Regions from separate parts of the Brevibacterium metallidurans genome, predicted to be linked through region 2. Evidence: predicted binding sites of a transcription regulator. Region 2 holds the regulator's gene; the other holds the start of a gene.
The links. Region 2 encodes LexA, which represses DNA repair genes until DNA is damaged. Its sites were predicted from a motif close to TCGAACANNTGTTCGA; they were not measured.
Positions count from the first base shown of each region.

Region 1: the regulator LexA is predicted to act here: its motif matches at 4,545-4,560, upstream of ruvA (Holliday junction branch migration protein RuvA).

Region 1 covers NZ_BAAAAF010000006.1:81,138-95,974, forward strand. The annotation lists gene secD (protein translocase subunit SecD) at 1-2,058, opposite strand, end outside; gene yajC (preprotein translocase subunit YajC) at 2,088-2,675, opposite strand; gene ruvB (Holliday junction branch migration DNA helicase RuvB) at 2,763-3,806, opposite strand; gene ruvA (Holliday junction branch migration protein RuvA) at 3,932-4,528, opposite strand; gene AACX88_RS09495 (HNH endonuclease signature motif containing protein) at 4,863-6,974, opposite strand; gene ruvC (crossover junction endodeoxyribonuclease RuvC) at 8,027-8,623, opposite strand; gene AACX88_RS09505 (YebC/PmpR family DNA-binding transcriptional regulator) at 8,623-9,375, opposite strand; gene AACX88_RS09510 (NUDIX hydrolase) at 9,688-10,167, opposite strand; gene pgsA (phosphatidylinositol phosphate synthase) at 10,154-10,774, opposite strand; gene AACX88_RS09520 (alpha/beta hydrolase family protein) at 10,779-12,782, opposite strand; gene AACX88_RS09525 (HIT family protein) at 12,779-13,390, opposite strand; gene thrS (threonine--tRNA ligase) at 13,387-14,837, opposite strand, start outside.
Region 2 covers NZ_BAAAAF010000013.1:52,534-67,370, forward strand. The annotation lists gene recA (recombinase RecA) at 1-979, shown strand, start outside; gene AACX88_RS14155 (regulatory protein RecX) at 984-1,685, shown strand; gene miaB (tRNA (N6-isopentenyl adenosine(37)-C2)-methylthiotransferase MiaB) at 1,795-3,291, shown strand; gene AACX88_RS14165 (hypothetical protein) at 3,293-3,943, shown strand; gene miaA (tRNA (adenosine(37)-N6)-dimethylallyltransferase MiaA) at 3,945-4,943, shown strand; gene dapF (diaminopimelate epimerase) at 4,940-5,914, shown strand; gene AACX88_RS14180 (class I SAM-dependent methyltransferase) at 5,952-6,569, opposite strand; gene hflX (GTPase HflX) at 6,689-8,164, shown strand; gene AACX88_RS14190 (ATP-dependent DNA helicase) at 8,161-10,146, shown strand; gene lexA (transcriptional repressor LexA) at 10,499-11,254, opposite strand; gene AACX88_RS14200 (LysM peptidoglycan-binding domain-containing protein) at 11,509-11,820, shown strand; gene AACX88_RS14205 (histidinol-phosphate transaminase) at 11,830-12,963, shown strand; gene hisB (imidazoleglycerol-phosphate dehydratase HisB) at 13,096-13,692, shown strand; gene AACX88_RS14215 (hypothetical protein) at 13,689-14,291, shown strand; gene hisH (imidazole glycerol phosphate synthase subunit HisH) at 14,288-14,837, shown strand, end outside.

The DNA.
Region 1 (14,837 bases), on a different contig from region 2:
GATGAGGCTGTCGGTCGCCGAGTCCTCGGTGGTCGCGTCCGTGTCGGTCGTCGAGTCGGCCGTCCGGACCTTCGTCGTCGTGCCTCCCGCCTCGGCGCGCGCGTTCTTGGCGGCCTTGGCGCGGCGGCTGGCGATCGTCTCCGTGTCAGCACTGTCCATACCCGCCTTGCGGGCGCGGGCCTTCTCACGGCGTTTCGCCTCGGGCGACTTCGCGGAGTCGTCGAGGTCGATGTTGAGGGCACCGCGGTAGGCGGCGGGTTTGACGCCGAGCAGGCGCGGGTCCATGCCCGACATCGGGTGGCCCTGGCCGAAGAACTTCGTTCTCGCGAGCACTTCGAGCATCGGGTGGGTGAAGAGGAAGACGACGATGATGTCGACGATCACCGTCAGCCCCAGGGTGAACGCGAATCCGCGCACCGAGCCGACGGCGAGGATGTAGAGGATCACCGCGGCGAGCATGTTGACCGACTTCGACGCCCAGATCGTGCGCTTGGCGCGGTCCCAGCCGACTTCGACGGCGGAGAGGAGGTTGCGGCCGCTGCGCAGCTCGTCTCGCACGCGTTCGAAGTAGACGATGAAGGAGTCGGCGGCCATGCCGATGCCGATGATGATGCCGGCGACACCGGCCAGGGAGAGCCGGTAGCCGTATCTCCACGAGGCGATGAGCAGCAGCAGATAGGTGAGGACACCGGCGACGACGAGGCTCGAGACCGTGATGAGGCCGAGCACGCGGTACTGCAGGAGCGAGTACACGACGACGAGGAGGAGGCCGACGAGGCCGGTGAGCAGGCCGATGTTGAGGTAGTTGGCGCCGAGCGTCGGGGAGATCTGCTCTTCGCTCTGGACCTGGAAGCTGATCGGCAGTGAGCCGTTCTTCAGCTGGTTGGCCAGGGTCTGAGCCTCATCCATGGTGAAGTTGCCGGAGATCTCGGCACGGCCGTCGGTGATGACGGCGTTCGAGGTCGGGGCGGAGAGGACGAGACCGTCGAGCGAGATCGCGAACTGGTTGTACGGCTGCTGGAGTCCGGTGATCGCCGAGGTGATCTGCTTGAAGATCTCGCGACCGGTGTCGTCGAACTCGAGGTTGACGGCCGGCTGGTTGGTCTGGACGCCGTTGGCGCCGGCGGCGTAGCCGAAGCTCGCGTCGTCGAGGTGGTCGCCGGAGAGTTCGACCGGTCCGAGCACGTACTTGGCCGAGCCGTCCTGGGCGCAGGAGACGACGGGCTTGTCAGCCGGCTGCTGCACACCGCCGGTGCGGTTCTTCGGGTCGGTGCAGTCGAGTTCGGTGTACTGCTTGACGATGTCCTCGGTCTGCCATTCCGCGGCGTCCTTCTCAGGATCGAACAGCGGACACGGAGTCGAGTCGGTGACCTTCTGGTCCTGGCCGCCTTCGGCCGGGGTCGAGGGTGCGCTGGTCGCTTCACCGGTGCCTGCCGGTCCGGGGACGTTGCCCCCGGCGTTCGGATCCGCGTTGTCGGCAGCGCCGGCATTGTCGGCAGTGCCCGCGGCACCGGGGTTGACGACGGCACCGCCGCCTGCCGGGGACTCCTGGTTTCCGCCGGTGAGGTCTTCGAGGCGCTTCTTCTCCTCGTCGGTCAGACCCTGGTCACCGCCGCCGCTGTCCTGGTTGGACTGCTGCTGGTTGATCTGCTCCTGGGAACGGGGGTCGCCGACGAGGGCGACGCGGCGGAACACGAGCTGAGCGGACGAGCGGACGAGGTTGCGGGTCTCCTCGTCCGGGTTGCCGGGCAGGTTGACGACGATGTTGCGGTCACCCTGCGTCGTGATCTCGGCTTCGGAGACACCGGTCGAGTCGACGCGCTGGCGGATGATCGCCACCGCCTGATCGAGCTGTTCCTTGCTGATGGTCGTGTCCTCGGACACCTGGGGTTCCAGGATGATCGAGGTGCCGCCTTCGAGGTCGAGGGCGAGCTTCGGTGTGGTCGTCGCATCGGACCAGATCACTCCCCCGGCGAGGACGCCGGCGAGGACGAGGGTGATGATCGTCAACCACAGGAACCGCAGACCTGGTCGCGGCTTTTCTTCGATGTCGGACACGCTTCAGCTTTCGATCGGGTTGCGGGGCGTCAGTTCTTCTTGTCGTCGGAGTCCGGCGCATCCGTGCCGGGCTTCGACGACTCGTCCTCTGTCGCCGAGTCGTTCTTCGCAGCGTCTGCGCCGTCGACGGTCGCAGCGTCGTCCTTCTTCGCCTCGGCGGCCTTCGCCTCAGCGGTGTTGGCGTCGGCGTCGGCCTTCGCGATCGCCTCGATGTCGTCGGCGGGCGCGGTCTCGTCGGCCTTCGCCTCGGCGGTCTCGTCGAGGTCGCCGTTCTCGGCGCGCTTGCGTTCGTTCATGGCGTCGAGTTCGGCGTCGGTGATGGCCGGGGTCTCGGCGTCGTCGGCGGCGGGTGCCACATCGGCAGGGGTCTCGGGGTTCTCGATCTGACCGATGGCCTGGCGGTGGACGCGCAGGATGGTGCCGGGACCGGATTCGATGGTGACCTGGTTGTCGGCCTCATCGATGGAGAGCACGGTGCCGAAGACGCCGAACGTCGTCATGACCTTGGCACCGGGGACCAGACCGGACTTGATCTGCTCCATGCGCGCCTTCTGCTTGCGGCGGGAGTTGAACAGGAAGAAGATGAGCAGCGCCGCAAGTGCGAGCGGAAGGAGCATTTCCAAGGAATTCTGCCTTTCATAAGGACGGACCAGTGCACTAGCTTAGTTCGAACTCCGCACTCAAGGCGAACTCATCGGACCGGATCAGAACTCATAGTTTGCTGGGACGTGCAGTCCCAGGTGCTTCCACGCCGCCGAGGTGGCGACCCGGCCGCGGGGTGTGCGGCTGATGAGTCCTTCGCGCACGAGGTAGGGTTCGGAGACCGTTTCGACGGTGTCGGCTTCCTCTCCGACGGAGACGGAGAGGGTGCCGAGTCCGACGGGTCCTCCCCCGAAGCGGCGGCACAGGACGTCGAGGACCGAGCGGTCGAGGCGGTCGAGGCCGAGGGCGTCGACTTCGTAGACGGTCAGCGCGCTCAGCGCTGCGGCTTCGTCGATGATGCCGGTGCCGCGGACCTGCGCCCAGTCGCGGACTCGGCGCAGCAGGCGATTGGCGATGCGGGGTGTGCCGCGGGAGCGGGTGGAGATCTCCTGCAGGCCGCGGTTCTCGGCGTCGATGCCGAGCATGCGCGCCGAGCGGGTGAGCACGGTGAGCAGGTCGGCGCTGGAGTAGAAGTCGAGGTGGCCGGTGAAGCCGAAGCGGTCGCGCAGCGGGGCGGGCAGCAGGCCCGAGCGGGTGGTGGCGCCGACGAGGGTGAAGGGAGGGAGGTCGAGCGGGATGGCGGTGGCTCCGGGACCTTTGCCGACGATGACGTCGACGCGGAAGTCCTCCATCGCGACGTAGAGCATCTCCTCGGCGGCACGGGCCATGCGGTGGATCTCGTCGATGAAGAGGACTTCGCCCTCTTCGAGGGAGGAGAGGATCGCGGCGAGGTCGCCTGCGTGCTGGACCGCCGGGCCCGAGGTGACGCGCAGGCTCGCCTGCATCTCGTGCGCGATGATCATCGCCAGGGTCGTCTTGCCCAGTCCGGGAGGGCCGGAGAGCAGGACATGGTCGGGGGTCCTGCTGCGGGCCTTGGCTGCGTCGAGGACGAGGGAGAGCTGCTCGCGGACCTGCGGTTGGCCGATGAAGTCGTGGAGTCCTTTGGGGCGCAGCGCGGCTTCCGCATCGCGTTCGGCGGCTTCGGCTGTCCCCGAGACGAGGCGGTCATGTTCGGCACCGGTGAGCCGCTGGTCGCCGAAGTCCATCTCATAGGACTCGGCCCGCCGGTCGAATGCCTCTGGCTCTCGACCGAATGCCCCGGAATCCCGGCCGAATGACTCTGGCTCTCGACCGAATGCCTCAGTACCGCGTGAGGACGGTGTCGGACCGGTCATTTCCGCGCACCCAGGACCTTGAGGGAGGCTTTGAGCAGCGCCGAGGTGCCGGCGTCGGCACCGAGGTCGCTGACGACCTCTTGGACCACCTCGGCGGCTTGGGGTTCCTTCCAGCCGAGGCCGACGAGAGCGTCGACGACCTGCTGGTTGGACCCGCCGAAGGACAGGGCGGGGCCGGGTGCGGCGGCGGCGAACTTCGGAAGCTTGTTCTCGAGTTCGAGGATGATGCGCGAGGCGCCTTTCTTCCCGATGCCGGGCACCCGGGTGAGCGCGGTGGCGTCCTGACCGGCGATCGCCGCGGCGAGTTCGTCGGGTCCCATGACGGAGAGGATGGCCATGGCGAGGCGCGGGCCGATCCCGGAGATCGTGAGGAGGACTTCGAAGGTGTGGTTCTCGTCCTCGGTGCCGAATCCGAAGAGCGTCATCGAGTCCTCGCGGACGACGAGAGTGGTGACGAGATCGATGTCGGCACCGTGGCGGGTCCCGGCGAGCGTGTCCGGTGTCACGTGCACTTTTCGTCCGACTCCGTAGGTGAGGACGACGAGGTGGTCAGCTGCGATGCGATGAACCGTACCGCTGAGGAAACTGATCACGGACAGCCTTTCGGGTGGGAACACTTGTACGAATCCAGACTAACAGGAACGCACTGCTGGTCCTGGCCGACATGCCCGGGCCGACGCTCGCGTCCGACCTGCCCCGGCCGACGCTCGCGGCCGACATGTCCGAGCCGACCGCCCCGACCGGGATGCCCAGGGCGACAGCCCCGTCCGACGTTTCCCGTGGCCGACGCATCGTCAGCACTCGTCGACTCATCCGAAGCGACACTCGCGTCACTGCGCATTGGCGCGCGCAACGACCTGCGCAGCGCAACAGCTGCTCGGGGCCGCGACGCAGTGGCCCGCTCACTGCCATTCCAGCGTGGCGCACTCACGCTCGCTCCCCCGGATCATCGTCTCCACGCGAGTCGCTGTATCCGGGCGGGTCTCTGTCTTCACGCGGACCGCCGACTCCGCGCTGACCGCCGATTCCCCACGGGTCCGCATGCCCACCCCGCTCGTTGTCCGCCCGTGACGGATCCGGATCACGGACTGGACCACCTGCGTCGATTCGACCGTCGACCGTCGCACTTGTCCCCTGGTGACCGGTTCCGGGCCCGCTTGCCTCATCCGGTCCTGCCGTAGGCGCACTTGTTCCCTTCGGGCCGACCTGGGCCGCACTTGTCCCCCGCTGCCCCGCCTCGGCCTCACTTGTCCCCCACGTGCTCACCCCGGCCTCACTTGTCCCCCGCTGGCGCACCCCGGCCGCACTTGTCCCCGCGACTTCGTCGAAGAGCGATTCGGCTGCTTCGCGGGCGATGAATCGGGCATGGAGGACAGGCCGACGTTCGACGTCAATCGACGCGGGAGGGATCCATGCCGGTCGACCGTCGAAGAGCATGTAGGCATACCAGTCCGACTTGTCGATGAGATGGTGGTGCAGACCGCAGGCCAGGGTGAGGTTGTTGATGTCGGTCTTCCCACCGTTGGACCACGGGACGATGTGGTGAGCATCGCACCAGCCGGGCGGCGTCTCGCATCCGGGGAAGGTGCATCCCTGATCGCGAGCGGCGAGAACGGCGAGCTGCTTCGGAGTCGCGTACCGCTGTTCGGTGGCCAGGCTCAGAGACTTGGCTCTGTCGCTCATGAGGTGGAAGAACACCGAGCCGTTGAGACCCTCATCGACGGCGAGGTCGACGGGGAAGTCCGCTTCGTCTCCGGTCTCTGCGCGCCCTTTCTTCTCCGCGAGGTTCTCCGCGGTCGCCGTGACGACCAACGCGAACGGTGCTCCCCTGCCGACTCGACCCATTTCGATCCGGGAGAGAAGCGTGGCGAAGCGCTCGTACATGAGGTTCTTCACCGAGCCTTGGGCGTCGGTGGTATCGACGAACGAGCCGTCCTCGCGGACTCCCCATCCCCGATTCTGCTGAGCCGTCGCACCGGTGAAGGCGTCGGTGGTCGGCGCCGCGTCGGTGTGGCTGGGGTCAGTGGGGAAAGGATCAGCCGGGATGCGGGCGTCGGAGATATCTCCCGAGAGCACACTGCCGAAGAGGTCGATGATCTCCTGCTCGTCCGCGGCTCGGCCGCCAGTCGGCTCCGTGAGCTGGCCGGAATCCGGGGCTGCACCCTGATCGTCAGGTGGCACCTCGCCCTGGCCTGCACGCTGTACCGCACCCGAGCTGTCAGGAGCTGCGGAGTCGGGGCTGCCGGTCATAGCCGTCCCGTCGGGCGGGGCCGCGTGATTGCCGGCTGCCGAGTCGCCCTCACCTGATGCGGGATCGTCAGCCTTGATCCGCGAGGTCAGCCAACCCTGGAGGATTCCTCCGGAGATCGGGTCGAGGAGACCGGAGAGGTCCCAGTCGCCGTCACGGCGCTGCCGGACGTTGACCCGATAGTGCGACCGATCGTGAGAGTCCTTGGGTTCCTCCCCGTCCGGGTCGAGACGGTCGAGCATGTCCGCGAAGATACGCCTGATGTCGGAGACGCGCACGGTGGGGGCTCGCGTCACGAGCTTCTGTTCGACCTTGGTCCGCATGTCAGCGCCGAGCCAGAACGGCAGATCCTTCAGGCATTCGGTGATGGCCGTCGCCTGACTCGACGAGAGTCTGCCTGACTGGAGTCCTTCGGCCACAAGTGGATACTTCGGCGGTCGGGACTGGCCCGTGATGTCGACCCTGTTGCCGAGATTCTTCGCGAGCTCGGTCCGACGGTGAGCCTCGGTTCCGCTGAGCTTGAGCTTGTCCTGCACGAGCGCCTTGGTCGTCTTCGCCCCGTAGTCCTTAGGGGTGCCGGTGCGTTCGAATACCGAGAGCGTCACCGCTGAGAGCAGATCGACGATGCGACTGAGCGCTTCGAGCCCCTGCATCACCGTGACCGCCTCATCGGGCCCCATCGGTCGACGGAAGTCCTGGAGCTGGGCGGCCAGTTCGGTGAGTGAGCCGAGACTCTCGGTCACTTCGGGAACCTTCGCCTTGAGGTCGGCCCACTGCTCGTTGCTGAGCATGGGATGTGGGGAGTCGGGAATCGAGGTGTCTCGGTGCTCGTCTGCTGCCGTCTGGAAGGGACTGGCGATATCGCTCACGCACGGGCGCTCGGCGTCGGCTGTGCCGCCGCCACTTCCGGTGGCGCACACATTGCCCCCGGCTGCGCCCACAGCGAAGTCGCCAGCATTGTCGCCTCCGCCGCCCTTCGGCCGGCGACGCTTCGACGTCGACTTCGAACTGGTCTCAGACCGCGAGCCGGACAGCGACCCTGTAGCGGGCTTGGACTTCGAATCGGACGCCGGCTGCGAATCGCAGGTCGAAAGTGAATCCGTGTTCGATCGTGAATCAGCAGTCGATTCCCGGTCCGTCCTCGGATCTGGTTCGTCGAGTGTGCCGAAATCCCGCGGAGTCACCGGCGCGATGTCGCCGAGACGCTCGGCGAGCTGATGCCCGCTGAGATCCATCCCTGCAGCCTCGAGCTGTTCGAACAGCGACTGAGGCTGGCCGTCTCCCTGCGAAGGGTTCCGACTCCCCCGCCCCGGCCCGCGCGACTTGCCTCGACGACGGAGACCCTGCTGTCCCTTTCCGCCCGCACCCGACCCATTGCCCGGGGAGCCTTCGCCCCGGGGATTCGGTGTGCGATCCGGTGTCAATGTCATGGTCTCGATGTTCTATCCGTCAACGCCTTCGTTGTGCGGTTAGTCACATCCTACGCCCATCACCATCTCACGTCTATAGTTTCGTTCGATTTATTCAAGGTTTTTTCGACGCTGTTCGACGTCATTCCAATTTTCGGCAGTGTGCACGTTCGACCAGGGACAATGCGCCGAAGCTCGTGGCTTCGATGGTGCCGACGGCGGGTTCACCAACGCTGCTGCACGCTCCCGCGACGGTGGACGTGCTTGTGACAGCGCGCGTAAGCGCGCCCGCACTGCGAGCGCATGACGATCAGAGCACAGATCCAGGGAACAGCGCCGACCCTGGCGGTGCGTCCCGGGTCAGGTCAGACGAACACAGCGGTGAGCAGAGAAACTCAGCAGTCCGTTATCACGAGCAGCCCGCGCTCCCGCGTTCACTTCGCGTCGCGCAGGGCCCTCGCCCACTGCTCCTGGGCCTTGGTCAGCCCGCTCCCCTGCCGGCCGCTGCCTTTGCGTTCGGTGAGGTCCTTGTTCGCCCCCGGCGTCGACTGGGCGCTCAGCGCTCCGCGCCATGAGTGGCAGATCGCGATCGCCAGCGCGTCGGCGGCGTCGGCGGGTTTGGGTGGGGCGTCGAGTCCGAGGATGCGGGTGACCATGTTCGTCACCTGCTTCTTGTCGGCGCGGCCGGATCCGGTGATCGCGGCCTTGACCTCGGACGGGGTGTGCATGGCCACGGGGATCCCGCGACGCGCGGCGAGTCCCATGGTCAGTCCCGACACCTGGGCGGTGCCCATGATCGTCGAGACGTCGTTGCGGGCGAACACCCGTTCGATGGCCACCACATCGGGACGGTGCTCGTCGAGCCAGGTGTCGAACGCCTCGGCGAGGCTCCCCAGCCTCAGATCCACGGAATCCGCGGACGGGGTGCGGACGACGTCGACCGCCACCATGGCGACCTTGCGGGCTGGCAGGGTCGCGATGACGCCGAGCCCGCACCGGGTGAGGCCGGGGTCCACGCCGAGGATGCGCATCAGGCGTCGAGTTCTGCGAGAACCTCGTCGCTGACGTCGGCGTTCGAGTAGACGTTCTGCACCTCATCGCTGTCTTCGAGAGCGTCGATGAGCTTGAACACCTTGGTGGCGGTCGCCGCGTCGAGGCTGACCTTGAGTCCGGGCACGAACGACGCCTCGGCGGAGTCGTAGTCGATGCCCGCGTCGACGAGCGCGGTGCGCACGGCCACGAGATCGGTCGCCTCGGAGATGACCTCGAAGGTCTCCCCTTCGTCGTTGACCTCTTCGGCGCCGGCCTCGAGCGTCGCTTCGACGATGGCGTCCTCATCGGTGCCTTCGGCGGGGACGACGATGACGCCCTTGCGGTTGAAGTTGTACGACACCGAACCGGGGTCGGCCATCGACCCGCCGTTGCGGGTCACGGCCACACGCACCTCGGAGGCCGCACGGTTGCGGTTGTCGGTGAGGCACTCGATGAGCAGCGCCACGCCGCCGGCCGCGTAGCCTTCGTACATGATCGTCTCGTAGTTGACGGCCTCGCCGTCGAGTCCGCCGCCGCGCTTGACCGCACGGTTGATGTTGTCGGCGGGCACGGAGTTCTTCTTCGCCTTCTGGATCGCGTCGAAGAGGGTCGGGTTGCCATCGGGATCAGGTCCACCGTTGCGTGCGGCAACCTCGATGTTCTTGATCAGCTTGGCGAACAGCTTGCCGCGCTTGGCATCGATGGCAGCTTTCTTGTGCTTAGTCGTTGCCCATTTGGAATGACCTGACACTGGTGTTCCTTCCTCTAGATACAGCCCTACGATTCTATACGCTCTGCCCCGCGCACCCTGCAAGCGCGCCGAACCGCGGGACCCGGAATGATTCCGATCCCGCCGAGGCGGCCGTCGGTCGCCCGTGCATCCGCGGTTCCGGGTCCCGCAGTGCTCCGCGCCGAGGCGGCCGTCGGTCGCCCGTGCATCCGCGGTTCCGGGTCCGGGAGTTCCCCGCCGAGGCGGCAGTCCTCCACCGTGCCGCCGCCGGCCGCTTCCCGCCCCCAGCGGCACCCCGAGCGTCCGCCGTCCGGGTGCAGTCCGTCGAGCTCCTCAGTCGATGACGAGCGGCACGTCGGGCACCGCGCCCCGAGAGGCGAGTTCCATGAGGCTGAGCAGGTTCTTCGGGTAGATCGTCTCCGTCGTCTCGAGCAGCTCCTCGCGGCTCCACCAGCGGAATTCGAGCAGGCTGCGCTTCTCGATGTCCGTCCACACGGCGTCTTCGAGTTCGACGTCCTCGCTCGTCCGGTAGGCGAAGTACGTCTCGAGCTGCCGCATCTCCTTCTCTGTGAACCGGAAGACCTCGTCGCGGATCGCGAGCGGACCGATGAGGTCACCGGGCTCGCATTCGATGCCGGTCTCCTCGGCGAGTTCTCTGGCCGCGGTCTGCGCCGGGGACTCCCCCATCTCCGAACCGCCGCCGCACGTCATCCACCACTGGTGGGAGGGCGTGAGCAGGTCCTGGGCCCGGATGAGCAGAACCTCGTCGCGCTCATTGAGCAGTACGACCCGCGAAGCTTTACGAGGTTTCATGGTTCTCCAGGAGTTGGCGGCGGACAGATGAGATTCTCTGCAGGATGGTGATGCAGCAGGCGATCATGAGAACACCCAAGGCGACCGTCAGAACGATATCGGGAACTCCCATTCCGACCAAGCCGGTGACGACGAGTGTGACCAACAACCGGTCGGCGCGTTCGGCGATGCCGCCCGAGGCGTGGACGCCCAACCCCTCAGCCCGCGCCCGCACATAGGACACGATCGAGCCGGTCACCAAGCACCCGAGTGCGAGCAGCGCGGTGAGCGGATCGTCGGCGCCGAGGAAGAACCACAGTGCGAGCCCGATGAACACCGCAGAGTCAGCGATCCGGTCGAGCGTCGAGTCGAGGAACGCACCCCACAGGCTGTTGCGACCGGTCTCCCGCGCCATGATCCCGTCGAGCATGTCGCAGAAGACGAAGACCGTGATGACGACGGTGCCCCAGAACAGGTGCCCGAGCGGGTAGAACACCAGCGCTCCCGCGCACACCCCGATGGTCCCGATGTACGTCACGGCATCGGGTGTCAGCCCTAGGCGCAGAAGCAGCCTCGCCAGGGGACGGAAGAGTCGGGTGAATGCCGCGCGGGCAATGGTGTTGAGCATCGGGTCAGCGAACCACCGCGGCAGCGAGCGGACGGTCTGCGGGCTCGTCGGCCTCCGGACGCGCACCGAGGTGGACGTCCCACCAGTCGATGATCGCGTCGAAGCGCTGACGTCGGTGCCGCGGCTGCCCCGACCGGGACAGCTCATGGTTCTCACCGGGGAAGATGAGCATCTCCGTGGGCACCCCGGCGCGCTGGAGCGCAGCGTAGTACTGCTGCGCCTGCCCGAGCGGACACCGGAAGTCGAGCTCCGAGTGCATGACGAGGGCCGGTGTGCGCACCTCGGCGGCGTGGGCGAGCGGCGACTGCCGTTCGATCGCCTCGGGATCACGCGAGGTGTACTCCTCGGTGAAGAAGCGACCGATGTCGGAGGTGCCGAGGAAGCTGTGCGGGTCGAGGTAGCCGCGTTCGACGATCGCGGCCCGGAACCGGTGGTCGTTGGCGATCGTCATCGCCGTGAGGTATCCCCCGTACGATCCGCCCTGCACGCCGAGGCGGTCGCCGTCGAGGTCGGAATCGGCAGCCAGCGCGTGGTCGAGGACGGCGAGCACGTCGGCCATCGCCGGTGCGGCCATATCGCCCTGGACAGCGGTCCCCCAGGTCCGGGTGCGCCCGCCCGAGCCGCGCGGGTTCGCGTAGACGACGGCGAAGCCCGCCGAGGTGAGCACCTGGGTTTCGTCGAACCACCCGTGCGTGTACTGCGCGAACGGTCCGCCGTGGATGTTGAGGACGACCGGGAACGGCCCCTGACCTGCAGGTTTGGCCAGCCATCCGGTGATCGTCCCGCCTTCGCCGGGAACCCGGAGCAGCTGCGGGAGCACGGAGTTCGCCGGTGCCGGATGGGTCCGCAGCACCGCCTCGGCGCTCACTCCCTCGGCGCCGGTCCCGTCGAGGTCGACCTGGACGAGCACGGCCGGGGAGTCCGGGGTCACGGCCGTGACGAACGCGGAGTCGCCGGAGACGGTGAAGCCGGTGACGACGCTGAGCTCATCGGTGAGGAAGCGCAGATCCTCGAGGCCGACCGTCTCGGCGCTGAGATCAAGGCGGGCCAGCCGCGTCGCCCCGTCGGTGTCGACGGCGAAGACGACGGAGGAGCCGTCGACGATGACCGGCGGCAGGGTGGCGGCCGCGACGGTCTCGCGGTCGGTGAGGCGACGGGTGGTGCCGGTGCTCATCTCATGGACGAAGAGGCCGGGCATCTGCCCGACGAAGTCGAGGTCGTCGCGGGTGAGCTCGCTGCCGAGGAGGAGCACGCGGTCCTCATCGATCCACCGGTGCAGCTGCACGCTCATGCGCGGCAGCTCGAGTGCTTCGGGACCGCCGGCGCCGAGGAGCCACACGGTCGAGCGGAGGTCCGGGGCACCTGTGTCGGGGGCGACGGCTGCGACGACGCTCATGTGCGCCCCATCGGGGGCGAACTGGGGGTCGTGGACGTCGGAGTCCGGGGTCGGCAGCATCGTCGACAGCGGCACCTCGGCGCTGCCGGTGATCCCGGCCTTGCCCAGCCCGGGTTCGGTGAGGTCGACGAGGAAGGCGCGGGCCGGGCGGTCGCCGACGTACCCGATGCCGTTGGACTGGTAGGCCGCCTTGCCGATCCGGCGCGGGGCCTCCTCCTCGGCGGGGATGTCGTCATCGGTGCCGTAGCGGCCCGGTTCGGCGACCCGGGCGACGTAGAGGGCCCGACTGCCGGCGTCGTCGATGTCGAATTCGGCGACGCCGAGGTGGCTGTCCGTGACCCGGTGCGCCGTCGTCAAGCTCGGCCCGGCGAAGAGCTGTGGGCGTTCGGACCGTTCGGCGCTGAGGTAGCCCGACCAGTGCTGCCCGACGTGCGGTGCCGTGTCCCGCCAACCGTGGGTGAGGCGCCTGGAGGTCTCCCCGCGGAACGCGAAGAGCTGGGACAGGTACGTGTTCGACTCGAGGTCGGGGCGGGTGATCGTGATGATCACGTCTTCGCCGTCGACGACGGGGGTGGTGTACTCGGCGAGCGAATCGAGGTCTTCGGGGTTCATCGGTTCCATTCTTGACTCAGCGCTGCCCAGGCATCGGCGTGCACCTGGGGCAGGGCCTTCGTCTGCGCGACGACGGGCAGGAAGTTCGCGTCACCGCTCCAGCGCGGGACGACGTGCTGGTGGAGGTGCGCGGCGATCCCCGCGCCGGCGACCTCACCCTGGTTCATCCCCAGGTTGAAGCCGTCGGGTCCGGAGACGGCGCGGATGACCCGCATCGCCTTCTGCGTGAAGTGCGCGAGCTCGACGGTCTCCTCCTCGGTCAGGTCCGTGTAGTCGGCGACGTGCCGGTACGGGCAGATGAGGAGGTGGCCCGGGTTGTACGGGTAGAGGTTGAGCACGGCGTAGACCGAGTCGCCCCGGCCGACGATGAGCCCCTCCTCGTCGGACTTCTTCGGCGCCGCGCAGAACGGGCATTCGGCCTCGCCGGAGTCCTTCGGCTTGTCCTGACCGCCGATGTAGACCATCCGGTGCGGGGTCCACAGCCGCTGGAACCCGTCGGGTTCCCCGGGGAAGCCGGAGGCGGCTTCGATGTCGGACAGGGACATGCCGAGCTCGGGTGGGACGTCACCGCCGTCGCCGAGGTGCTCGGACGTCCTGTCCTCGGTCATACCTGGGCCTTGGTCTCGATCGCTTCGACGATGCGCTCGATGGCCTCGGTGACGGGCACGCCGTTGTCCTGCTCGCCGTCGCGGAAGCGGAACGAGACGGCACCGGCGTCGCGGTCCTCGCCGCCGGCGATGAGGACGAAGGGCACCTTCGACTTCGAGGCGTTGCGGATCTTCTTCGGGAACCGGTCGTCGGAGTCGTCGACCTCGACGCGCACCCCGGCGGCCCGCAGCTGCTCGGCCACCTCGTAGAGGTAGTCGTTGAACTCCTCGGCGACGGGGATCGCGGTGACCTGGACGGGTGAGAGCCACACCGGGAAGGCGCCTGCGTAGTGTTCGGTGAGCACGCCGAGGAAGCGTTCGATCGAACCGAACTTCGCCGAGTGGATCATCACCGGCTGCTTGCGGGTGCCGTCGGCGGCGACGTATTCGAGGCCGAAGCGCTCAGGCTGGTTGAAGTCGAGCTGGACGGTCGACATCTGCCAGGTGCGGCCGATCGCGTCCCTGGCCTGGACGGAGATCTTCGGGCCGTAGAACGCCGCGCCGCCGGGATCGGGGACGAGTTCGAGACCCGACTCCGCGGCGACCTGCTCGAGGGTCGCGGTGGCTTCGGCCCACTGCTCGTCGGAGCCGATGAACTTGTCCTTCTTCTTCCCGTCCTCGTCGCGGGTGGAGAGTTCGAGGTAGAAGTCGTTGAGTCCGAAGTCGCGCAGGAGGCTGAGGACGAAGCCGAGGAGGTGTCGGATCTCTGCGGCGGCGTCTTCGACGGCGACGTACGAGTGCGAGTCGTCCTGGGTCAGCGCCCGCACGCGGGTGAGCCCGTGGACGACGCCGGAGGGCTCATCGCGGTAGACGGTGCCGAACTCGAACAGCCGCAGCGGCAGGTCGCGGTAGGAGCGGCCGCGGGAGCGGTAGATGAGGTTGTGCATCGGGCAGTTCATCGCCTTGAGGCGGTACGGGGTGCCGTCCTTGACGATCTCGCCCTCCTCGTCGCGGACTTCGTCGACGAGCATGGGCGGGAACATGTTCTCGCCGTAGTAGGGCAGGTGTCCCGAGGTGAAGTAGAGGGTCTCCTTCGAGATGTGCGGGGTGCCGACGTACTCGAAGCCCTCCTCGATGTGGCGGGCGCGGACGTAGTCCTCCATCTCCCGCTTGATGACCCCGCCCTTGGGGTGGAAGACGGGCAGTCCGGAGCCGAGCTCCTCGGGGAAGGAGAAGAGGTCGAGTTCGGCGCCGAGCCGACGATGGTCACGACGTTCGGCCTCGGCGAGGCGGTCCTGGTAGGCCTTGAGATCGTCCTTCGACGCCCATGCGGTGCCGTAGACGCGCTGGAGGCTCGCGTTCGCCTGGTCGCCGCGCCAGTACGCCGCCGAGGAGCGGGTGACGGCGAAACCGTTGCCGATGAGCTTCGTGTTCGGCAGGTGGGGTCCGCGGCACAGGTCCTGCCACA
Region 2 (14,837 bases):
GATCATGCGCCTCGGCGAAGGCGTGCGGGAGCCGATCGAATCGATCCCGACCGGCTCGGTCGCCCTCGACATCGCGCTCGGCATCGGCGGTCTTCCCCGCGGCCGCGTCGTCGAGATCTACGGCCCGGAGTCCTCGGGTAAGACGACCGTGGCCCTCCACGCCGTCGCGAACGCCCAGAAGGCCGGCGGCATCGCCGCGTTCATCGACGCGGAGCACGCCCTCGACCCCGAATACGCGAAGAAGCTCGGCGTCGACACCGACCAGCTCCTCGTCTCCCAGCCGGACACCGGTGAGCAGGCGCTCGAGATCGCCGATATGCTCATCCGCTCCGGTGCGCTCGACATCATCGTCATCGACTCCGTCGCAGCCCTCGTGCCCAAGGCCGAGATCGAAGGCGAGATGGGCGACAGCCACGTCGGCCTCCAGGCCCGCCTCATGTCGCAGGCGCTGCGCAAGATCACCGGCGCGCTGGCCCAGTCGAAGACCACCGCGATCTTCATCAACCAGCTGCGTGAGAAGGTCGGCGTCTTCTTCGGCTCCCCGGAGACCACCTCGGGCGGCAAGGCCCTGAAGTTCTACGCCTCCGTGCGCATCGACGTCCGCCGCATCGAGACCCTCAAGGAGGGCCAGGACGCGATCGGCAACCGGACGCGGGCGAAGATCGTCAAGAACAAGGTCGCCCCGCCGTTCAAACAGGCCGAGTTCGACATCCTCTACGGCCACGGCATCTCCCGCGAAGGCAGCCTCATCGACATGGGCGTCGACAACGGGATCATCCGCAAGTCCGGTTCGTGGTTCACCTACGACGGCGACCAGCTGGGCCAGGGCAAGGAGAACGTCCGCAACTTCCTCCGCGACAACCCCGGCCTCGCCGAGGAGATCGAGCTGAAGATCAAGCACAAGATGGGTCTCATCAAGGTCGACGCGGACACGACCGAGGCCCCCGCGGAGGAGACCGACGACGTCGAGGTCTCGTGAGACCATGAGCGAGACCCCGAAGACGGCTGAGCAGCTCTCCGCGCTGCGCCAGGCCATGTCGGACCTCGAGGCCCGACAGGCCGCAGGCGGGACGGGGTACTTCGCGCGCCTCGACGAGGGTGGATCGGCTGCCGTCGCCGAGGCGGTGCCGGGGGATCCGGCGCGCGGCCTTCAACCGCCCGGCTCGGGCGCAGGAGAACCGACAGGCACGGTGCCGGACGAACCATTCTCGGACTCTCCGGAGCTCGCCGATGCGTACGCGAAGGCGAAGAAGACAGCGCTGAACATGCTCGCGATGCGCGATCACTCCTCGACCGAGCTGCGGGAGAAGCTGCTGCGCCGTGACTTCGAGCCCGCGGCCGTCGACCGGCTCATCGCCAAACTCCAACGGTCGAACCTTCTCGACGACGGCCAGTTCGCGCAGCGGTTCGCGAAGGCCCAACGGGAGAGCAGGAAGCTCTCCCGGTCGGCCCTGCGCCGCCAGCTCGTGAAGAAGGGCATCGACGAGGAGACCATCGCCGGAGTCGTCGCCGAGGTCGACGGGGAAGAGGACCTCGCCCGTGAGGTCGCCGAGAAGAAGGCCCGCTCGACCCGCGGTCTCGACCATGAGGTCCGCGAACGGCGGATCCTCGGCATGCTCGCCCGGCGCGGGTTCTCCTCGACGATCTGCCTCAAGGTCACCCGCGAGGTCCTCGCCGAGGGGTGATGGTCCGCCGACAGGTGGGCCCCGCCCGCGAAACATCACCCGGCGGGTGGAGCCGCGGCTCCGGCAGCGCGGGCATCGGGATCGGGGGAGCCGCTAGAATGGTGGGGCCATGACTGAACTCATCGACTCTCCGCACTCCGCGGATCAGCACCCCCGCAGCTACGAGGTCAAGACCTACGGCTGCCAGATGAACGTGCACGACTCCGAACGCCTCTCCGGTCTCCTCGACGACGCCGGCTACGTTCCCGCGGACACGCAGTCCCAAGCCGACGTCGTCGTCTTCAACACCTGCGCGGTGCGGGAGAACGCCGACAACCGGCTCTACGGCAACCTCGGACGACTCGCCAAGGTCAAGGAGCAGCACCCCGGACTCCAGATCGCCGTGGGCGGATGCATGGCGCAGAAGGACCGCGACACGATCGTCAGAAAAGCCCCCTGGGTCGACGTCGTCTTCGGCACCCACAACATGGGATCCCTGCCCGCGCTCCTCGAACGCGCCCGGCACAACGACGAAGCCCAGGTCGAGATCCTCGAGAGCCTCGACGTCTTCCCCTCCACCCTGCCCAGCCGCCGCGAATCCCAGCACTCCGGGTGGGTGTCGATCTCCGTGGGATGCAACAACACGTGCACGTTCTGCATCGTGCCGAGTCTGCGCGGCAAGGAGAAGGACCGCCGACCCGGTGACATCCTCGCCGAGGTCGAAGCCCTCGTCGCCGACGGCGTCGTCGAAGTCACCCTACTCGGCCAGAACGTCAACTCCTACGGCGCCGAATTCCGCGACAAAGGTGCCTTCGCCAAGCTCCTGCGTGCCGTCGGCAACGTCGAGGGCATCGAACGCGTCCGCTTCACCAGCCCCCACCCTGCCGCGTTCTCCGACGACGTCATCGATGCGATGGCCGAGACGCCCACCGTCATGCCGCAGCTGCACATGCCGCTGCAGTCCGGCTCCGACCGGATCCTCAAGGCGATGCGCCGGTCGTACCGGACGAGCCGCTTCATGCGCATCCTCGACACCGTGCGCGAGCGCATCCCCCACGCCGCGATCACCACGGACATCATCGTCGGTTTCCCCGGTGAGACCGAAGAGGACTTCCAAGGCACCATGGATATCGTCCGCCGCGCCCGCTTCTCCCAGGCCTTCACCTTCCAGTACTCCATCCGCCCCGGCACCCCGGCTGCGACGATGCCCGACCAGCTGCCCAAGGACGTCGTCCAGGAGCGCTTCGAACGCCTCATCGCCCTCCAGGACGAGATCGCGTGGGAGGAGAACCAGGCTCTCATCGGCAGCGAAGTCGAAGTTCTCGTCACCGGCCTGCCCAACGCCGACTCTCCGCGGCTGAGCGGCCGGGGCGCCGACAATCGCCTCGTCCACGTCGGACTGCCCGAAGGCGCGAGTCTGCCTCGGCCAGGCGACTTCGTCACCGCCACCGTCACCGACGCCAAACCGTACTTCCTCCTCGCCGACACCGGGTTCGGTCTCCGACCTTCCCGCGCCGGCGACGCCTACGACCGCGCGCAGGCCGAATCCTGCGGCACCCCGAGCCCCAGCGGTGGCAGCGGCGGTACCACGGTCCTCGGCATGCCGACTATCCGCCCCCGCAGCTGAGATGGGTCGACTCGCACTCATTCCTGCCGCCCCTGTTCTCCTTCCCGACGTCGACGCCTCGGAAGCGGCGTCCGCCGTGCGGGTGAGGACCGCGGTCACCGATCTGCTCTCCACCGCAGACCGGTGGGCTCTGCCCGTCTCTGCGCTGCCTGCCGTCCTCGGACTCGGAGGTTTCGGCATCGACCGCGGGCTAGACACCCGCACAGGGAAACGCCTCGACGGTGACGACTGGGTCGAGACCGTCAGCGGACTCACCAAGGATGACCGCGACATCTGCACCACCGCGCATCCCGGCCTCGGAGTCGCAGCTCTCCACACCCAGGCGGCCGAAGCAGCCATCGGACCGCTTGGGTCGAGCGATTCGGTTCTCGTCCCCATCGACCTCTCCGCAGCCGCCTCGGCGAATGCGCCCCTCGCACCGGTGCCAGGGGCAGGCGACTTCGATTCGGCGTTCATGGCCGCTGTGCGGACCGGCGACCTCAACGGCCTCCGTGACGCGGTCAGCCGGGCAGGTGCGGTCCACGCGGACCTCGAGCTGCTCGGCGCCGCCCTCGACCACCTCGGCGAGGAGCCCCACACCGGAGGAACCACGGTCCTCATCGATGAGACCATCCACGAGGTGCGCACGGTGTGCGCCGTGATCGGGACCTGAGATGAGCACTCCCGCATCGGCGCGCGGCACAACAGGCTCGGTGAGCGACACCGAGGCGTCGCAGCCCACCACCCAGGCTGCGGACACGATCCCACCGATCATCACCGTCGTCGGCGCGACCGCCACGGGCAAGTCCGATCTCGCGCTCGACCTGGCCGACCACCTCGGCGGGGAGATCGTCAACACGGATGCGATGCAGTTCTACCGGGGCATGGACATCGGCACGGCGAAGCTGCCTCCTGCTCAGCGCCGCGGGATCGACCACCACCTCATCGACATCCTCGACGTCACCGACGAAGCGAACGTCCAGACCTTCCAAGAGCAGGCGCGCACTGCGATCGCCGAGATCCGCGCCCGCGGGCACCGTCCCATCCTCGTCGGCGGCTCCGGCCTCTACGCGCGCGCCGCGACCGACCGCCTCGACTTCCCCGGCACCGACGCGACGGTGCGCTCACGCCTCGAAGGCGAGGTCGACGCCGACCGGTGGGCAGCCCACGCGAGACTGGCAGACCTCGACCCGGTCGCTGCGGAGAAGATCACCGTCAACGACGTCCGCCGGATCGTCCGCGCCCTCGAGGTCATCGAGCTCACCGGCCGACCCTTCACCGCGTCCCTGCCCGAATACACGGAGATCGAACCGACGATCCACATCGGCCTCGCCCTCGACCGGCACGCCCTGCACGACCGCATCGCCCGCCGGGTCGACCTCATGTGGGAGGCCGGGTGGGTCGACGAGGTCCGCACCCTCCTCGACCGCGGACTCGCGAGCGGGAAGACCGCCTCCCGGGCCATCGGCTACGCCCAGATCCAGGACTACCTCGCAGGCACCATCGACGCCGATGCCGCCCGCGAATCGACGACCGTGCGCACCCGCCAGTTCGCCCGCCGCCAGGACACGTGGTTCCGCCGCGACCCGCGCATCACCTGGATCGACTCCGGCGTCACCGATGCCGGGGCCCGGCTCAAGGCAGCACAGTCGATCGTTAGACTGGAATCATGAATACCCCGTTCGCCGCCCTCGCAGGCACCCGCTTCCACAAGGGCCACGGCACCGAGAACGACTTCGTGCTCCTCGAGGACGACGGCGGCGACCTCACCCTCCACCCCGAGACGGTGGCTCTCCTCGCCGACCGGCGCACCGGCCTCGGCGGCGACGGCGTCATCCGCATCGTCCGCTCCGCCGACTCCGGGATCCCCGGCGCCGACGCGCAGGCCGCCGACGGCGCGGAATGGTTCATGGACTACTACAACCACGACGGCAGCCTCTCGGAGATGTGCGGCAACGGGGTGCGCGTCTTCGCCCACACCCTCGTCGCCACCGGCCGCGTCCCTGCCGATGCCGCTGAGATCAAGGTCGGCACCCGCGACGGGATCAAGACCGTCCGCACGACCCTCAACCCCGCCCTCGGCGAAGTCGATACCGCCACCGAGGCGGCCGCGACGACCCCGGGCGGACCCGAGGACGCGTGGTACACCGTCGACATGGGCTCCTGGTCGCTCGACGAGCGCGCCGAGGTCCTCGTCACCACCGCCGGCATCGACGTCGCCCGCCCGGGCCTGTCGGTGGAGACGGGCAATCCGCACACCGTCGTCGCCCTCGCCGAGGCGGCCGAACTCGCCGCCGCCGACCTCCGTGACGCTCCCGTCCTCGAGCCCGTGCCCCCGCACGGATCCAACGTCGAGTTCATCGTCATGGAACCCGCCCGCAGCGACATCGCCGGGGGAGAGGGCGCGCTGCGGATGCGCGTGTCCGAACGCGGGGTGGGGGAGACCCGATCGTGCGGTACGGGTGCGTGCGCGGCGGCGATCGCCGCCCACCACTGGGCGGGACCGACCTCACCGTTGCAGTGGCGCGTCGACGTCCCCGGCGGACGCCTGCGCATCGGCATCACCCCGGATCAGACCGGTGATCGGGGAACGGTCACCCTCGCCGGCCCCGCCGTGCTCGTCGCCGAGGGCACGCTCGACTGAACGACCGCCTCGGCGGGAGACCACGAGGGTCGTGAGCTCAGGCGTCCCTGTGGATGGTGAGGATGCGGAAGCCCTTCGATGAGGCGGTGCGCTCGGCGGTGAAGCCGTCTCCGAGCATTCCCCGCATCCAGGTCAGCAGCGAATCCGCACCGAGGTTCTTCGACACGACGAGATCGGCGCGACCGCCCGGCGCCAGGCGCGGCAGCCACGTCTCCAGCAGTTCGTGGAGGGCGTCCTTGCCGATGCGGATCGGCGGGTTCGAGCGGATCGTCGTGAAGCTGAGATCCTCGGGCACCTCTTCGGCGGTAACGGGACGGATCGAGGTGAGGCCGAGTCGGGCGGCATTGGCCGCGGTCGACTCCAAGGACCGGGAGTTGACGTCGAGGGCCCAGATGCGGACGTCCACCTCGGCGTCGGCGGCCTGGAATGCCGACTCGAGCGCGATGGGACCCCACCCGCACCCGAGGTCGAGGAGGTCGCCGGGGGCGGGATCGGGCAGATGCCTGAGCAGGACCGCGGTGCCGGGGTCGAGGCGGGTGGGGGAGAAGGTCCCGCTCATCGTCTCCACCGTCACGGTGCGACCGGCCAGGTCGAGCGTGAGCTCACGCCGCTTCGCCTCGCTCGATGGGCTCTCAGTGAAATAGTGCTCGGACACGTCTCCAGTCTAGGCGGCTGTGGGAGAATATATGGACGCACCGCAGCGTTGTACTTCTCAGGCGTCGTCCAACGGCCGGCGCCCGCACACGAAGAGTCTGCACACGAACAAAGGAATGAATGACCTCCACTGACAAAGAGCGTCGAGACGCCATGCTCGACCGTGTCCTCGCCCGAGGTGCCCAGGCGCTGAGCCCCAAGCAGGCCTCCGCCGACGAAGAATCGCAGTTCGACCTCGCCGAGCGCGCCGCCCTGCGCCGTGTCGCCGGCCTCTCGACCGAACTCGAAGACGTCACCGAGGTCGAATACCGTCAGATCCGGCTCGAGCGAGTCGTCCTCGCCGGACTGTGGAACACCACCCTCGACGAGGCGGAGAACTCCATCCGCGAACTCGCCGCCCTCGCCGAGACCGCCGGCTCCGAAGTCCTCGACGCGATCGTCCAGCGCCGGGACAAGCCGGACCCCGGCACCTACCTGGGCCGCGGCAAGGCCGCCGAACTCAAAGAGATCGTCGAAGCCGTCGGCGCCGACACCGTGATCATCGACTCCGAACTCGCCCCCAGCCAGCGGCGCGGGCTCGAGGACGTCATCAAGGTCAAGGTCGTCGACCGGGTCGCGCTCATCCTCGACATCTTCGCCCAGCACGCGAAGTCCCGCGAAGGCAAGGCGCAGGTCGAACTCGCCCAGCTCGAATACCTCCTGCCGCGTCTGCGCGGTTGGGGCGAGTCGCTGTCCCGCCAGGCCGGCGGCCGTGTCGCCGGCGGTGCAGGCATCGGCTCCCGCGGTCCCGGTGAGACGAAGATCGAACTCGACCGTCGCCGCATCCGCACCCGGATGGCGAAGCTGCGCCGCCAGATCGCCGGCATGGCTCCCGCCCGTGACACGAAGCGGAAGAACCGCTCCCGCAACCACATCCCCTCGGTCGCGATCGTCGGGTACACGAACGCGGGCAAGTCGTCCCTGCTCAACCGGCTCACCGACGCCGAGGTGATGGTCCAGAACGCGCTGTTCGCGACCCTCGACCCCACGGTGCGCCAGTCGCGGACCGCTGACGGGATCACGTTCACCTACACCGACACCGTCGGCTTCGTCCGGAACCTGCCCCACCAGCTCGTCGAAGCGTTCCGGTCGACCCTTGAGGAGGCAGCGGACTCCGATCTGCTCCTCCACGTCGTCGACGCCTCACACCCGGATCCGCAGGGGCAGATCCATGCGGTGCGGCAGGTGCTCGGCGACGTCGACACCGGTGACATCCCCGAACTCCTCGTCTTCAACAAGGTCGACCTCGCCGATGAGAACGTCGTCACGGCCCTGCGCGCGGAGTACCCGGGCGCCCGCTTCGTCTCCGCGGCGACGGGGGAGGGCATCGCCGAGCTCGTCGAGACGATCGAGGAGAAGCTGCCCTCGCCGAACATCGAGGTCTCCGTGCTCATCCCCTATGAGCGGGGCGACCTGGTGTCGAAGATCTATGCCCTCGGCACAGTCGACCATGAGGAGCACGGCGTCGGCGGCACCGGCATGCACGCGAAGGTGCCGGCTGAGCTCGCCGCCGAACTCGAGGAGTTCCGCCGGCCCGACATGGTCATCGGCGAGTGAGCACGGTCGGCGACCTGCTCTCTGCGGCCGTCGGCGCCATCGGCGGGTCGACCCGTGAGGGGCAGACCGAGATGGCGCAGGCGGTCGCCTCGTCGCTCGACAACGGCATCCACCTCCTCGTCCAGGCGGGCACCGGCACCGGCAAGTCGCTGGCCTACCTCGTGCCCGCCGCGGAGTATGCGAGCCGCACGGGCGGGAAGGTCATCGTGTCCACGGCGACGCTCGCCCTGCAGACGCAGATCATCCACCGGGACCTCCCGCGTCTGTTCAAATCCGTCAAACGGTCTCTCGATCCGCTGCCGAGGGCCGCGCTGCTCAAGGGACGCCGGAACTATGTGTGCAAGCACAAGCTCGCCGGCGGCTATCCGGACGAGGACGAGGGGATGCTCTTCGACCTCGGCGCGGATGCCGCGGCCGGGCGCAAACCTGCGGACCGGTCGGGACTCGGCGAGGAGATCCAGCGGATCCGCACGTGGGAGAAGACGACGGAGACCGGTGACCGCGACGACCTGATCCCCGGGGTCAGCGACAAGGCGTGGGCGCAGGTCTCGGTCAACGCCTTCGACTGTCTGGGCTCGAACTGTCCGCTGTTCACCGAATGCTTCGCCGAGCAGGCCCGCAACGCCGCCGCCGAGGCGGACATCGTCGTGACCAACCATGCCCTGCTCGCGATCGACGCGTTCGGGGAGAACTCCGTGCTGCCCGAACACGACGTCATCATCATCGACGAGGCGCACGAACTCAAGGACCGGGTGACGAGCGCCCTGTCGGGCCAGATCAACACGGGCATGCTCTCGGCCGCGACCTCCGCGGTGCGCAAGCACACGACCGTCGAGGACGGGGTCGTCGCACTGCTCGACACCGCTTCGGCGGCCTTCGACCGCGCTGTCTCAGGCACCACCGAAGGGCTCATGCTCTCGCTGAGCGAACCCCTGGGGCTGGCGCTCACGCAGATCCGCGACTCCGCCCGCCAGATCATCAACGACATCGGCGGCCGCAGCGAGGACGCCGACGCCGGACGACAGATGGCGAAGGCCCGGTGCCAGGAGATCTTCGACCTCGCCGAACGCTTCTGCGACCCCGGCAAGAACGACGTCATCTGGCTCAGCCGGTCGTCGTTCCGGGAGAGGGAGACGGTCAACCTCGTCGTCGCCCCGCTCAGCGTGGCCGGCACCATGCGCCACGGCATCTTCGAGGAGTCGACGGTCGTCGCCACCTCGGCGACCCTGTCCTTGGGCGGGAACTTCGATGCCGTGGCCGCCTCGCTCGGGCTCGTCGGTCCAGATGCGCCGAGGTGGGACGGCCTCGACGTCGGCTCGCCGTTCGACTACGGCAAGCAGGGCATCGTCTACGTCGCCGCGCACCTGCCGAAACCCGGGCGCAGCGGACTGAGCGAGGAGGCGCTGGCCGAACTCGAAGCGCTCGTCACCGCCTCCAAGGGCGGTGCGCTGGGACTCTTCTCCTCGCGGGCGGCGGCGAATGCCGCGGCCGAGCACCTGCGCGGCATCGTCGACCTGCCGATCCTGCTGCAGGGCGATGACGGTCTGCCGTCGCTGGTCTCCCGGTTCGCCGCCGACGACGGGGCGTGCTTGTTCGGGACGATGTCGCTGTGGCAGGGCGTCGACGTGCCCGGGCGGACGAACCGACTCGTCATCATCGACCGGATACCCTTCCCCCGGCCCGACGACCCGCTCATGCAGGCTCGTGCCCGGGACGCCGACCGGCGTGGGGTCAACGGCTTCATGGCGGTGAGCGCGACCCATGCCGCGCTCCGGCTCGCCCAGGGCGCCGGGCGCCTCATTCGTTCGACCGGGGACAGAGGCGTCGTCGCGGTCCTCGACTCGCGTCTGCGTTCGGCCCGGTACGCCGGGTACCTCGTCAACTCGATGCCGCGGATGTGGCCGACGACGGATTCGGCGCTCGTGCGCACGGCCCTGGGGCGCCTGGCCGCGACGAAGGAGGACGACCCCGCGAAGGGATGACGGCGCGTCCTACGTCGAGCCCTACTTCGCACCCGCAGCCCCATTTCGCACGCGCAGCGTCATTTCCTCCGTCCGGCTCCGCACAACGTCGGCGCAGCGCGATAAACCACCCGTGCACAGGTGGTGTGTGGAGTTGAAGGTGGTGGATGGGCTGGGCGGCCTCCGCAGAGGGCAAACCGCGCTCGTCGCAAGCCCCGCTAGTCGCATGCCGCGCTCGTCACAAGCCGGCGCACACGCCTCGGAAATGCCGAATGCCCCCGACCACCATCGGTCGGGGGCATTCGTGTGTACAGTCGACCACCTCGGCGAGGACCTGCGCTCAAACGGCAATGCCCTCAAACGCCGCTGGACCTCAGAGGCGGCGGATGACGGCGACGACGAGACCCATGATCTGGGCATAGGTGCCGTCGATCGGGTCGTAGTCCTTGTTCTGCGGCAGCAGCCACTGCCGCCCGGCCTTGCGCTTGAGCGTCTTCACCGTCGCCTCGCCGTCGAGGAGGGCGGCGACGATCTGACCGTTGTCGGCGGTGTGCTGCTTGCGAACGACGACCCAGTCGTCGTGGCAGATCGCGGCTTCGATCATCGAGTCCCCGACGACCTTGAGCAGGAACATCTCACCTGAGCCGACGACCTGCGTGGGCAGGGAGAAGACGTCGTCGATCTCTTGCTCGGCGAGGATCGGCCCGCCGGCGGCGATGCGCCCGACGACGGGGACCTGGACGGTGTTGTTCGCCAGCTCCTCGTACTTCGCGCGCTCGGCCTCCTCCTCTTCGAACGGGTTGACGACCTCGATCGCCCGCGGACGCTTCGGGTCGCGGCGGACGTAGCCGAGCCGTTCGAGCTGGGAGAGCTGATGCGCCACGCTTGAGAGCGACGCGAGCCCGGCTGCCTCACCGATCTCACGCATGCTCGGCGGATAGCCGTTGGTCACCACGGCGCGCTCGATCGTCTCGAGCACGAGCCGCTGCCTGGGGGAGAGCCGGAAGTCCCCGGCCCCGGTCGGACCGTCGGGGATCTCGACCTCGTCCTCATCGCTGCGGGCCGCGGCGATCTCGCTGGCAACATCCTCGTTGCGCGGCCGTCCTCTGCCTCGTTTGCTCTGCACCATTGCTCTCTCCCCTTCGTTCTAATCCCGCCGTTTCCCACCGGTCGAACCGCCTCGAGAGATCTCGTGTCAGTGCCGCCTGGGATGGTTGTTCGAGACCGATCAACAACGCTGGTTCTCGTTCATTGTCTCATAAATGTTCGAGATGGACTGGACATATGTTCGAATGGCATGTTGAATAGAACAGACGTTCTACCCATTGCGGGTGGAATCGTACGAAGAAAGAGGTAAATGCAATGTCTGCGAAGACTTCCCCCATGCATCTGACCACCCGTGGCCGACGCGCCGTCCGCCTGCTCCGCACCGCACTGTGCGCGCTGGCCATCATCGGAGGCACGCTCTTCTTCTCCGCTCAGACGTTCACCGCCGAGGCGGTCGCCGGGGACGAGGTCGTCGGCGTCGCCGCGGACGCCGTCGTCGTCGGTGAGGGAGAGTCGCTTTGGACCGTGGCCTCGAACCTCGGACTCGACCGGGACACCCGCGATGTCGTCGCCGACATCGTCGAGCTCAACCACCTGTCCTCGCCCGTCGTCCACCCCGGCCAGAGCCTCGACGTTCCCCAGCGCTAAAATCGGTGTGTGGGAAACATCGAGTCTCTGCCAGTGCGTGCCGATCTCGTCGGACGGGAGCCCTACGGCGCTCCTCACCTCGACGTTCCGGTGCAGCTCAACGTCAACGAGAACGCCTATCCGATCCCGGATGTCGTCGTCGCGGCGATGCGGGCAGCCGTCGACACGCATCTGTCCGGACTCAACCGCTACCCGGACCGGGAGTTCACCGCCCTGCGCGAGCACCTCGTCGGCTACCTCGACGGCGTCAACGAACGCGCCGGCACCCCTGTCGACCTGCCCCCGGAGATGATCTGGGCGGCCAACGGCTCGAACGAGGTCCTCTCCCACATCGTCCAAGCCTTCGGCGGTCCCGGGCGCACCGCGCTCGGCTTCACGCCCAGCTATTCGATGCATCCGCTCATCACCACCGGCACCGGTGCCGAATGGGTCCATGCCGACCGTGACGACGATTTCGGTCTCACCGCCGAGGCGGTCGCTGCCGAAGTCGCCCGCGTCGACCCGGACATCGTCTTCCTCTGCACTCCGAACAACCCCACCGGCACTTCGCTCGGCCTCGACGTCATCGAAGCCGCCTACGACAACTGCTCGGGCATCGTCATCGTCGACGAGGCGTACGCCGAATTCTCCCGCCCCGCACTGCCCTCGGCGATGACCCTCCTCGAGGGCCGCCCCCGCCTCGTTGTCTCCCGGACGATGAGCAAGGCGTTCGCGTGCGCGGGTCTGCGCCTCGGCTATGCCATCGCCGCCCCTGAACTCATCGACACCCTCCGCCTCGTGCGCCTGCCCTACCATCTCTCCGACGTCACGCAGGTCCTCGCGTGCACCGCACTCGACCACGCGGATCTCCTGCTCGGCAACGTCGACCGGCTCATCGACTCCCGCAACGCCATCGCCGCACACCTGGCCGAACTCGGCTTCACCGTGCACCCGAGCGATTCGAACTTCGTCCTCTTCGGCAACATCGCGAACCCGGCCGAACTGTGGCAGAAGCTGCTCGACCGAGGCATCCTCATCCGCGACATCGGCATCGCCCATCATGCCCGTGTCAACGCCGGCACCGAGGCTGAGACGACTGCGTTCCTCACAGCGATCAGCGATATCGTCGACACCGATCCCAGCATTCTGCTCACGTCGAACTGAGACGGCGCTCATTCAATTGAGACGGCGCTCGGCGAACTGAGTCGTCAGAGGTCGCCCCGGTCAACGCCGGGTCCGCGACCCTGGGACAATGGAGAGCGCACCACCCGCGCTGCACACGAAGAAAGGCACACTATGAGGCAGGCCCAGCTTGAGCGGTCGACATCCGAATCGAGCGTGTCCGTCGCGCTCGATCTCGACGGCACCGGGAAGTCCGACATCTCGACGACCGTGCCGTTCTTCGACCACATGCTCACGGCGCTCGCGAAGCACTCCCTCATCGACTTGGACGTCTCCTCCTCAGGCGACACCCACATCGACGTCCACCACACCGTCGAGGACACCTCGATCGTCATCGGTCAGGCCATCGCCGAGGCGCTCGGCGACAAAGCCGGCATCCGCCGGTACGGTGCCGCCTTCGTCCCCCTCGACGAGTCCCTGGCCCGGTGCGTCATCGACATCTCCGGTCGGCCCTACTTCGTCCACGCAGGCGAACCCGAAGGCCAGCAGTACCACCTCATCGGCGGACACTTCACCGGATCGATGACCTCACACGCCCTGGAATCGATCGCCTTCCATGCCGGCCTGACGGTCCACCTCGACCTCATCCGCGGCCGCGACCCGCACCACATCGTCGAAGCGCAGTTCAAAGCCTTCGCCCGCGCCCTGCGCGAAGCCGTCGAACCCGACGGCCGCACCACCGCCGTGCCGAGCACCAAGGGAGTCCTGTGAGCACCACCGTCGTCGTCACCCCGTTCGGGATCCCCGACCAGCTCGCCGCCGCGTGCGTGCTCTCGAACATCACCGGCACGATCGTCCCGATCGGTGAATTCACCGGCATCGTCCTCGAGGACACGGGAGTGCAAGCCGGCAACGAGGCGGCCGCGGCCATCTCGAAGCTCGCCGGCAAGCACGAAGTCCTCCTGCTCGTGCGCAGCGACGAGCAGATCGACGCCGGCCATTACCGCAACGGCGCCCGTGAATCCGATGTGCCCGCGGGACTCGCCCTGCGGAACCTGCCCGACGTCGTCGAACAGCTGCTGCTCGAGCTCACGACCGCCGACCGGGTCGAGGGCAGCATCCCCACCTCGTCGATGTCGAAGCTCCAGGCGAGTGCGGCGACGATGACCCCGGGCCGGGCGGCCCTGGCCAGGACCGCGCTGCTGTGGATCATCGTCGCCGTCCTCGCCGGTCTCGTCCTCGCCTTCGGGGTCACCGTCGGCCTCGGCGGCAACGCCATGGCCTGGGCGGTCGCGGTCTTCGGCGGTGTCGTCCTCGGGTTCTCCCTGTGGCGCATCTCCCGGGTGCTCTCAGGAGGGCGGTCGCAGTGACGACGATCGCCGTACTCGACTACGGAGCCGGCAACGTCCGTTCCGCCGTGCGTGCCGCGGAGGCTGCCGGCGCCGAGGTGACGCTGACGGCCGATCATGCCGTCATCGACTCAGCCGACGGACTCCTCGTCCCCGGCGTCGGCGCGTACTCCGCCGTCATGGCCGGTCTCGAGGCCGTCGACGCCGTCGACCTCATCCGTGCCCGCCACGACGCCGGCCGTCCGCTGCTCGGCATCTGCGTCGGACTGCAGGTCTTCTTCGCCGAAGGCCGTGAGCACGGTGTCGAGACGACCGGAATCGGGCTGTGGCCCGGTGAGGTCACCGCCCTCGATGCCCCTGTCGTGCCCCATATGGGCTGGTCGGACATCACCGCCGCCGAAGGGTCGTCGATGTTCAGAGGCATCGAGGAGGAGAAGTTCTACTTCGTCCACTCCTACGCCGCGACCGAACATCCCGCCGGCACCCTAGTCACGACCGCCCACCACGGTTCCGACTTCGTCGCCGCCGTCGAGGACGGCACGACGTGGGCGGCGCAGTTCCATCCGG